One region of the Mesobacillus sp. QJM3NY_10 genome, then DNA from elsewhere that is predicted to be linked to it. Evidence: predicted binding sites of a transcription regulator. Region 1 holds the regulator's gene; each other region holds the start of a gene.
What was found. Region 1 encodes Rex, which represses fermentation and respiration genes when NADH is low (regulators of the CRP and FNR family bind a similar motif). Its sites were predicted from a motif close to TTGTGAAATATTTCACAA; they were not measured.
Positions count from the first base shown of each region.

Region 2: AC0VX7_RS09290 (TorD/DmsD family molecular chaperone) is a predicted target of Rex. The motif match lies at 1,253-1,270, and genes of this name have one in related genera.
Region 3: pflB (formate C-acetyltransferase) is a predicted target of Rex. The motif match lies at 973-990, and genes of this name have one in related genera.
Region 4: AC0VX7_RS07740 (hemerythrin domain-containing protein) is a predicted target of Rex. The motif match lies at 1,185-1,202, and genes of this name have one in related genera.

Region 1 covers NZ_CM149675.1:255,230-257,435, reverse strand. Annotated here, with positions in the region: gene AC0VX7_RS01425 (CPBP family intramembrane glutamic endopeptidase) at 57-788, shown strand; gene AC0VX7_RS01420 (YdiK family protein) at 792-992, shown strand; gene AC0VX7_RS01415 (redox-sensing transcriptional repressor Rex) at 1,016-1,681, opposite strand; gene moaC (cyclic pyranopterin monophosphate synthase MoaC) at 1,710-2,204, opposite strand.
Region 2 covers NZ_CM149675.1:1,880,820-1,883,025, reverse strand. Annotated here, with positions in the region: gene AC0VX7_RS09295 (molybdopterin-containing oxidoreductase family protein) at 1-319, opposite strand, end outside; gene AC0VX7_RS09290 (TorD/DmsD family molecular chaperone) at 534-1,163, opposite strand; gene AC0VX7_RS09285 (4Fe-4S binding protein) at 1,501-2,206, shown strand, end outside.
Region 3 covers NZ_CM149675.1:2,892,193-2,894,398, forward strand. Annotated here, with positions in the region: gene AC0VX7_RS14550 (cupredoxin domain-containing protein) at 1-280, shown strand, start outside; gene pflB (formate C-acetyltransferase) at 1,077-2,206, shown strand, end outside.
Region 4 covers NZ_CM149675.1:1,560,869-1,563,074, forward strand. Annotated here, with positions in the region: gene AC0VX7_RS07730 (ferredoxin family protein) at 1-270, shown strand, start outside; gene AC0VX7_RS07735 (hypothetical protein) at 710-1,045, opposite strand; gene AC0VX7_RS07740 (hemerythrin domain-containing protein) at 1,262-1,789, shown strand; gene AC0VX7_RS07745 (hypothetical protein) at 1,842-2,036, opposite strand; gene AC0VX7_RS07750 (MFS transporter) at 2,140-2,206, opposite strand, start outside.

The DNA.
Region 1 (2,206 bases):
ATAATAGCTTTTATGGCATACACATAGACCGATCCGAATAGAAGGAGATTATCATATTGAAAAAGGAATACTGGTACGTCATTATTGCCTATATTGTCATGCAGCTTTCAAGCCTGATCGGCATTCCGATTGTTGCCTTTATCGGAGCTGCAATGGGAAAAAGCCTTAAGGAAATGGAGACACTCTCGATTCCATACTGGCTCGTGATCAGCTTTTCTCTCACACTTGTGATTGTGCTTCTGCTTCTAAGGAAAGAACGCAGAACAGAGACTGACCTGCGTGATGCTTCATCACCTGCAAGCTCTGCTGCCTGGGCATTCGCAGGTGTATTCCTTGCTCTGTTCGCCCAATCAATCGCGGCTAGCATCGAAAACATGATTGGTATTGAAATGGGCTCGGAGAATACACAGGAAATCATTAAATTGATTGAAATGTTCCCAGTTATCATTTTGGTTAGCTCGATTATCGGCCCTATATTAGAAGAAATCGTCTTCCGTAAAATCATTTTCGGCAGCCTGCATAAGAAAATGAATTTCTTCTTTTCCGCACTAATCAGCTCTGTCATTTTTGCGCTTGCCCATATGGAGCCGGAGCACGTGATCCTATACTCAGCGATGGGCTTCACCTTTGCCTTCCTTTATGTAAAAACAAAGCGGATCATCGTGCCAATCATTGCCCACGTTACAATGAATACAATGGTTGTCCTGCTTCAATCCGTATTTAGGGAAGACATTGAGAGAATGATAAAAGAAGCAGAGAAAATACAAAGCTTTATTGGGGGATTTTAAGTTATGAAGCAATCGCCTTTATTTTCAGGCATTGTCTACATCTTGTTAGGCAGCTTATTCACCTATTTCGCCATCCAGAATGTAAACGAGACAGGCTGGGGATTCTTTAGCTATTTGCTTGTAGCTCTTGCCACGTTCGACTTCGGGTCCGGCATCAGGATGATTATGTTCCATTTCAAACTGAAGAATGTACAGAAAAAATAGCTCCTTCATGAAGGAGCTATTTTTTATTCGACTGATTCAGTTGTTTCAGTATCTGTTGGATAATGTTTTAAGAAATAAATCAATGACTGCAGCTCAACCGCCAAATCAATGTGATGGATCCTGATCGACGGCGGCACATTCAGCCTCGCCGGCGTGAAGTTCAGGATTCCCTTGATATTCGCCTGTACCAATCGGTCTGTGATCGGCTGTGCTACGGCTGAAGGAACCGTCAGGATAGCTACCTGGATCCCTTCCTCGACGACAACCTTGTCAAGATCATCCATGTGATATATTGAGACTTCGCCGATTTTCGTGCCGACCTTTCCTGCGTCAACATCGAAAGCTATCTTGATTTTCGTATTATTATTCTTTGAAAAATTGTAGTTCATTAATGCTGTTCCCAGGTTTCCGACACCGATCAGGGCAACTTTCGTCAGCTCATCCTGGTCCAATGTCTTACGGAAAAAGGTTAGCAGGTAATTCACATTATAGCCATATCCCTTTTTACCTAAAGCCCCAAAGTAGGAAAAATCTCTTCGGATTGTTGCTGAATCCACCTTTACCGCTTCACTTAATTCCGCGGATGACACCCTTTGCTTCCCTGAAGAATGCAAGTTCAATAAGAACCGGTAATACAGTGGCAAACGTTTTGCGGTTGCCTGCGGAATCTTCATAGCATCATTCGTCATTCTCCATCCTCCACCCTGTCCGTTATTTCTATCTCAACTTTTCTTCTCTCTTGAAATCACCGTTTTTACCGCCGGTTTTTTCGACCAGATATGTCTTGCCAATCACCATGCCCTTATCAACGGCCTTGCACATATCATAAACAGTCAGCGCACATGCTGAAGCTGCTGTTAACGCTTCCATTTCCACACCTGTATTCCCTTTTGTTTTTACAGCTGCGGCGATATTTAAAATATAGTCATTACCATTTTGCTCCCAATCGAACGAAAGGTCAATGCCTGTCAAAGGAATTGGGTGGCACATCGGGATGATTTCGGATGTCTTTTTTGCCGCCATGATGCCTGCTACCTGCGCGACAGCCAGTACATCCCCTTTTTTCATCTTATTTTCAGTGATTCTACTATATATATCTTCGTTCACGGTTATGCTTGAATGGGCGACTGCCGTACGGACCGTCTCCGGCTTTTCACTGACATCGACCATCTTCGCTCTTCCCTCTTCATTAAAATGCGTAAATTCTGCCATGT
Region 2 (2,206 bases), 1.6 Mb from region 1:
AAGGCTGTGTCAGCCTATCTTGAGAATAGACAACTGTAGCGTAACCATGCCCCCTGGCACATAGCTTCCCTTTCGAATAAGGGTGATCAGGGTGCCCTGTCAGCTTCCATAATCGCCCGTTTTTGACATGGCCGATCATCCCGCATTTACTTGAACATGCATTGCAAGTACTAGGTATTTCCTTTATTTCTGCATTTGCTCCTGCTTTTACATATTCATTGGACCATTCATTAAAGCCTACTGTTCCCGCAGATGCCAATGCAGCAGTTGCTGCAGAGGCTTTAATGAATCCTCGACGTGATAGTTTTGTATCCACCATTTTCTTTAGCCCTCCTTTTACTCCAGACCGATAAAACATTTAGTAGTTTTTGCCTTTACCGTTTATGCAAGGCATTTTTGTGATTGATGCTTTCTTCCATTACTGCTGAATGTAAAACTCATTGACTCTTTCGCAGAGTATCCGGTCCCTTTAATGGAATCTGTTATTATAGCTCTTTTTAAAAGGATGTCCTTCACTAAAAGCATCACCACCTTTAAGATTTAGAGCCTTGCAGGTAACTATTTCGTTGCGCCTTTAATATTTCCATCAATGCTCTCGTCAATCTCTGATAAAATGGGTGAACCGTTACTTCCGAAAGCTGCGATTCGAATTCATCGAGCCAATCGAAATGATCATCCAAAAATTCAGCAGTGGTATTTTCGGGGGCATGCTCAATGAAATAAGCCAACAACTCCAACAGGATTGCCAGATGGTCCGGCATACCCTGTAATTCATTAGGGATTTCGATCTTAAGCTTTTCTAGCAGATAATTGATATGTAACGCCGAATCTCCCAATATATAACCTTTGTCCCTAGCAAAGGGTAGAGTGCACGTTTCATCCAGTGTCCACTGTTTATATAAAGACTCAATCGGAAGTGCAGCCTCCTTTTGCGTGCTGCCAATAGAGGTCATGTATAACTCTGTAAATTCTTCATAGTTCTCTGGCAGGACTTCCTCTATTGAAAAGTCGATACTAAAAAGTTCGTTGACCGATCCTTCCAGCTTCTTCAGTAGATCCTGCTGCTGAATCTCATCCCAGATCTCTCTAGTTGGTTGTTTATATAAATCTGCAAGGACTATAAAAACATTCGCACATTCTGTTTTTTTATCTAATCCAATCACCGGGATTCACCACCTTTCGATTACAACTTCACTATATGGCAATCAAGTTTGTGAAACAATATACATTCTGTGGATATTCCCCCAAGCGTATGTGAAGGATTTCACCTAATTTAATTGTTTATTTTTTTGTGCTGATTATAGAAAACTATTAAAAGACACTGACACAAAGGCTTTATAACGCTTACAGCCGGTCAGAAAATGTGAACATTCCTTTAAATATGTTTGAATATCCAGCAAACTCGCCACTTATCATGAACTTTAGTCGTAGAATAGAGGTATATGAATTATCACTCTTGAGGTGACCTATATGTCGCTACTAACCAATTGGCTCGAAAGCTTGAGCTATGAACTGGAAATATCAGAAGCGTGTTCAAAAAAGAAAAGTCCGTTGAGTACCTGTACAGCTTGTATGGATGAATGTCCACAAGGTGCACTAATTATTGAAGAAGGAACTCTTAAATTAGATGAAAAGGCTTGTTCTCTCTGCGGTATCTGCATAACGGTATGCCCGCAGCAGGCAATAAAAGGGCAGTCGCCACCAAGGAAGGTCATCCAGGGTCACCTTTTATTACAAGATGATTCCCCGCTTCCAAGCTTCTTGGAATTGCTTTATTTCCATAAAAAAGGAGTACGCTTTATTCAAAAATCTGCTGCTGATGAGGAGTTAGAAAAACGCATAGGGAAAGTCAATGAAGTTTTGAACGTCATGGAACTTGATCCAGTATTGATCACCAAGACCCTATCACTTAAGGAAGATGCTCAACCCAAACTATCAAGACGTGGTTTTTTCACAAAACTCTCGATGGATGGCAAAAAAACTGTTCTGTCTTCAGTAACGCCAGTAAAATGGCGGTTCAATGAGGACAGCTTTAAGTCTTCTAACCTATATAATGAATGGTCGTTACATGAAGTAAGGATACATGAGGAGAAATGCACATTATGTGAAGCCTGTTTTAACATCTGCCCTACACAGATTTTTACACTGGAGAACGATACATTAAGCATTGATGATAAAAATTGTTCCGGGTGCAACCTTTGCATGG
Region 3 (2,206 bases), 2.1 Mb from region 1:
TACCACGGATGATGGAAAGGAAATTGAAGCATACCGATGGGATCCAGGAACAATCTTTTTGGAAAAAGGAGAAAAGGTTCGTTTGAAGATACTGGGTGTCAACGGAAAAGAACATCCTTTCATCATTGAAGGAACGGATATAAAAGGCGTGGTGAAAAAAGGGGAAGAAACAGTCGTCCCTTTGCAGTTTGATAAAGAAGGAACCTACAGGCTGATTTGTCTGACCCACCCTTCAGCTGAACATAATGGACCTATGATCGCCTATATCGTTGTCGATTAGATAATCGGTATTATGTACCCTTATCGGAAGCTGAATCGCTGCATAAGGGTATCTTTATCATCTTATCGTACCCTTATGGAAGGCAACATCGCTGCATAAGGGTATCTTTGTCAACTTATCGTACCCTTATGGAAGGCAACATCGCTGCATAAGGGTATCTTTGTCAACTTATCGTACCCTTATGGAAGGCAACATCACTGTATAAGGGTACCTTTATCGACTTATTGTACCCTTATGGGAAGCAACGTCGCTGCATAAGGGTACCTTTATCGACTTATTGTACCCTTATGGGAAGCAACATCGCTGCATAAGGGTATCTTTTTCTACTTATTGTACCCTCATGGAAGGCAACATCGCTGCATAAGGGTATCTTTATCAACTTATCGTACCCTTATGGGAGGCAACATCGCTGCATAAGGGTATCTTTATTAAAATCGAATCTATTGGATCGTCCTGATGATCCCGCTTGGTACCACTGGAACAGGATATTGCATCCTGTTTTTTCTTTTGGTTACACTTCTTAAATTGACACAAAACATACATAACACTATAAACACGGTACTAATTTTACTGATAGAATTATATACATAAAGAAATTCTTATATAACAGCAACAGAAAAACTTCACACAATTATAGAACAGTTTTTAGAACCTGAACCAAGAATAATTCCGTAACGCATACCAATATTATCTTGTTCACATTTTCACAAATATGTCACACTCAATCTGTTATATCCGTAGTATGATAAAAGTGTAGCAACTGTTATATAAACATCTACTTTAGAGGTGAATTTAAATGGAACAATGGAAAGGCTTTAAAAATGGTGCTTGGCAGGAAGATATCAATGTTAGGGACTTTATTCTAAAAAACTTCTCTGAATATACCGGTGATTCCAGCTTCCTTGAAGGTGCAACTGAGGAAACGCTTCAATTATGGCAGCAGGTTATGGAATTAACAAAGCAGGAACGTGACAATGGCGGTGTACTTGATATGGATACAAAAGTAGTATCCACCATTACATCCCATGGACCGGGCTATCTTGATCAGAACAAAGAAAAAGTTGTAGGCTTCCAGACCGATAAGCCATTTAAGCGTTCTATGCAGCCTTTTGGCGGCATTCGGATGGCAAAAGCAGCATGCGAGGCATATGGTTATGAATTGGATAAAGAAGTTGAAAAGATCTTTACTGACTTCCGTAAAACGCATAATCAGGGTGTATTCGATGTTTATACAAAAGAAATGCTCCAGGCCCGTAAAGCCGGAATCATCACTGGACTGCCAGATGCTTACGGACGCGGCCGCATCATTGGTGACTACCGCCGAGTAGCTCTTTATGGTGTAGATTTCCTGATGGAGCAAAAGAAGAAAGATCATGGAACGACAAGCAGTGTCATGACTGAGGACACAATGCGCCTGAGGGAAGAAATTTCTGAGCAATATCGTTCATTGAATGAATTGAAGCAGCTTGCCCAGAGCTATGGCTATGATATTTCCAAGCCAGCATCCAATGCAGTTGAAGCATTCCAATGGGTTTACTTTGCATACCTTGCAGCAATCAAAGAACAGAATGGAGCAGCAATGAGCCTTGGCCGTGTCGCAACATTCCTGGATATCTATATTGAAAGAGATCTCCAAAATGGAACTCTTACAGAAAAAGAGGCACAGGAAATTGTCGATCATTTCGTCATGAAGCTTCGCCTGGTGAAATTTGCGCGTACTCCTGACTATAACGAGTTATTCAGTGGTGACCCAACTTGGGTAACTGAATCAATCGGCGGTATGGCACATAACGGGCAATCGCTTGTAACGAAGAACTCTTTCCGCTTCCTTCATACACTTGATAATCTCGGACCAGCTCCAGAGCCAAACCTGACAGTGTTATGGTCTCCTGCCCTGCCTGAGAACTTCAAGAAGTATTGTGCTGA
Region 4 (2,206 bases), 1.3 Mb from region 1:
ATCGAGGAAAAACAATTTCTTTTAAGGTTTAAGTGTGACACGAAATCGCATCTGACAGTTTTGGACCATGACGTCTGCATGACTCAGTGCCCTGACAAACTCTGTACAGTATTCTGCCCGGCTGAAGTATACAAATGGGAAGGAAAGAGGATGCAGGTAGGCTATGAAGGCTGTCACGAATGCGGCAGCTGCCGCATCGGCTGCCCGTACCAGAATATCAAATGGGAATATCCAAAAGGCGGACACGGAATCGTATTCAGGCTTGCTTAATAGTTAAAATGATTAAATAAGTCCATTCTGAAGCAGGTAAAGGTCATTAATTTGCCCTTTACCTGCCTCTTTTGTTTTTGTTTATTAATGCCAAAGGGTCTCTCAAGATCCATTGGATAATGAATCTGTGGTGAAAAGGACATCTATTTGATTGGAGCGTAAGGCACGAAGACTCCTGCGGGAGTAAGGGGCAGGGGAGACCCCACAGGCGCGTATAGCGCCGAGGAGGCTCCACGGCACGTCCGCGGAAAGCGAAGTGCCTGGAGCGCAAATCAACGTGTCGATTAATAAGACAAAGTATAGGAGAATTAAACCATATTAAAATAATCATGCTGTCGCTAGACATTAACAATTATTCTATATTCATCATATGTAAGTTAATTCACAAGTGGGTTCAAAAAAGGGTGGAGCTATCAAAAGAGGGATAAATGAGGGAGGGTTAACTGATTTTTTCTTGCTGGCACACTGCGTGAAGCTGGTCACTAAGGATCTCTTTTTCTATATTCCGCGCTGCCTCAACAGCTTCATCAAACCGATCATACAGAGTTGAAGCATATACTGGTTTGCCAGCATCATAGATTCCGGATGAATCTGATTTATATATCGTAACGTTCCAATGGTAAAATTCCCGCCCATCATCCTGGTGGCCCTGAAGTCCAATCAGTAAATGAGTATGCAGCATGTCAGGCTGGAGATCAAGGAAGGCTTTCTTGTCACTGTGCCCGGCTGGCATAAGTGCCTTTTTGTAAAAATCGCGATACAAATTATTTTGCAATGTAAATTCACTCCTTTTCCTTTAAGCTATAAATTCATTATATGTAAGGATTTATAATATTTGAAGGTTAATTGTTAAAATTTTTAGAAATTTTAACAAAGTGTCATTATTTCTTCACATTTTCTTAAATTAATAGTAATTGTGATGCCTATCACAACCCCGAATGCGATCGCTTTCTATAATAAAAGTATCAAAACATATAGGAGGCCGATTAGGATGACAGGCTGTATGAGTGGTATCAACCAGGATTCAAGTTTTACATTATGTGCAGGTCTTCAACAATTAAAAAATGAACATCCACCTTTATTGGAGATGCTTGCGAACCTTTTAAATATTTCAGTAAAGATTGAGGAAGGGGAGCAAATGGAGGAGAATTTTTCGAAGCTGAGAGAGCTGGTCATTGAGTTCCTTGCTGAGCTTGAACCACATTCGGAGCGTGAAGAAGGCGTATTGTTTGAGATGATGGCAGTTTATATTGGCAGGGAAATGGGACCGATTGCAGTAATGGAATATGAACATGATCAGGCAAAGCGCTTCATTGGAACCTTCCTCCACAATACAAAGGATGGCACAACAGGTTTTACAAATGAGAAAATGATTGAAAATGCTCAAATGATAAAAAATGCAAACTATACACTGGTAAGCCATTTCGCTAAGGAAGAAAGCATCCTTTTCCCAATGGCGGAGAATATGTTCAGCGAGGAAGAGAAGCAAGAGCTGGCAGCGCGTATAAAAATAATTTAAAAGTAACTAAAAAGGGTGAAGCCATTAAAGCTTCACCCTTTAAGTATATAAATTAATTTTCTGTAATCGTTACAAGCTTAATGTCTTTCGTATCGAATCTATAAAAAACATTATCTTCACCAGTGAATTCAATCTGGCCTTCTTGATCCTTGGCATCCTGGATGGCTTCTGAAATATTTTCTACCTCGATTGGTCGTGAAACTTTAAAATCTTTTTCAAAAAAATAGTTAATCTTAAATTTAGACATGTTGATCTCCCTTCTTTTTATCCTCATTTTCTTTATTTCCTTAACAGGAGTATGCCTAAACATAAATATACAAATGGAATATTTTAATTGACTATTATAGAGATTAACTGTTCCATTCAGCTAGCTTTTCATCTTTAGGAAGGAACATGGTCAATATTCCGAGCAAGGGA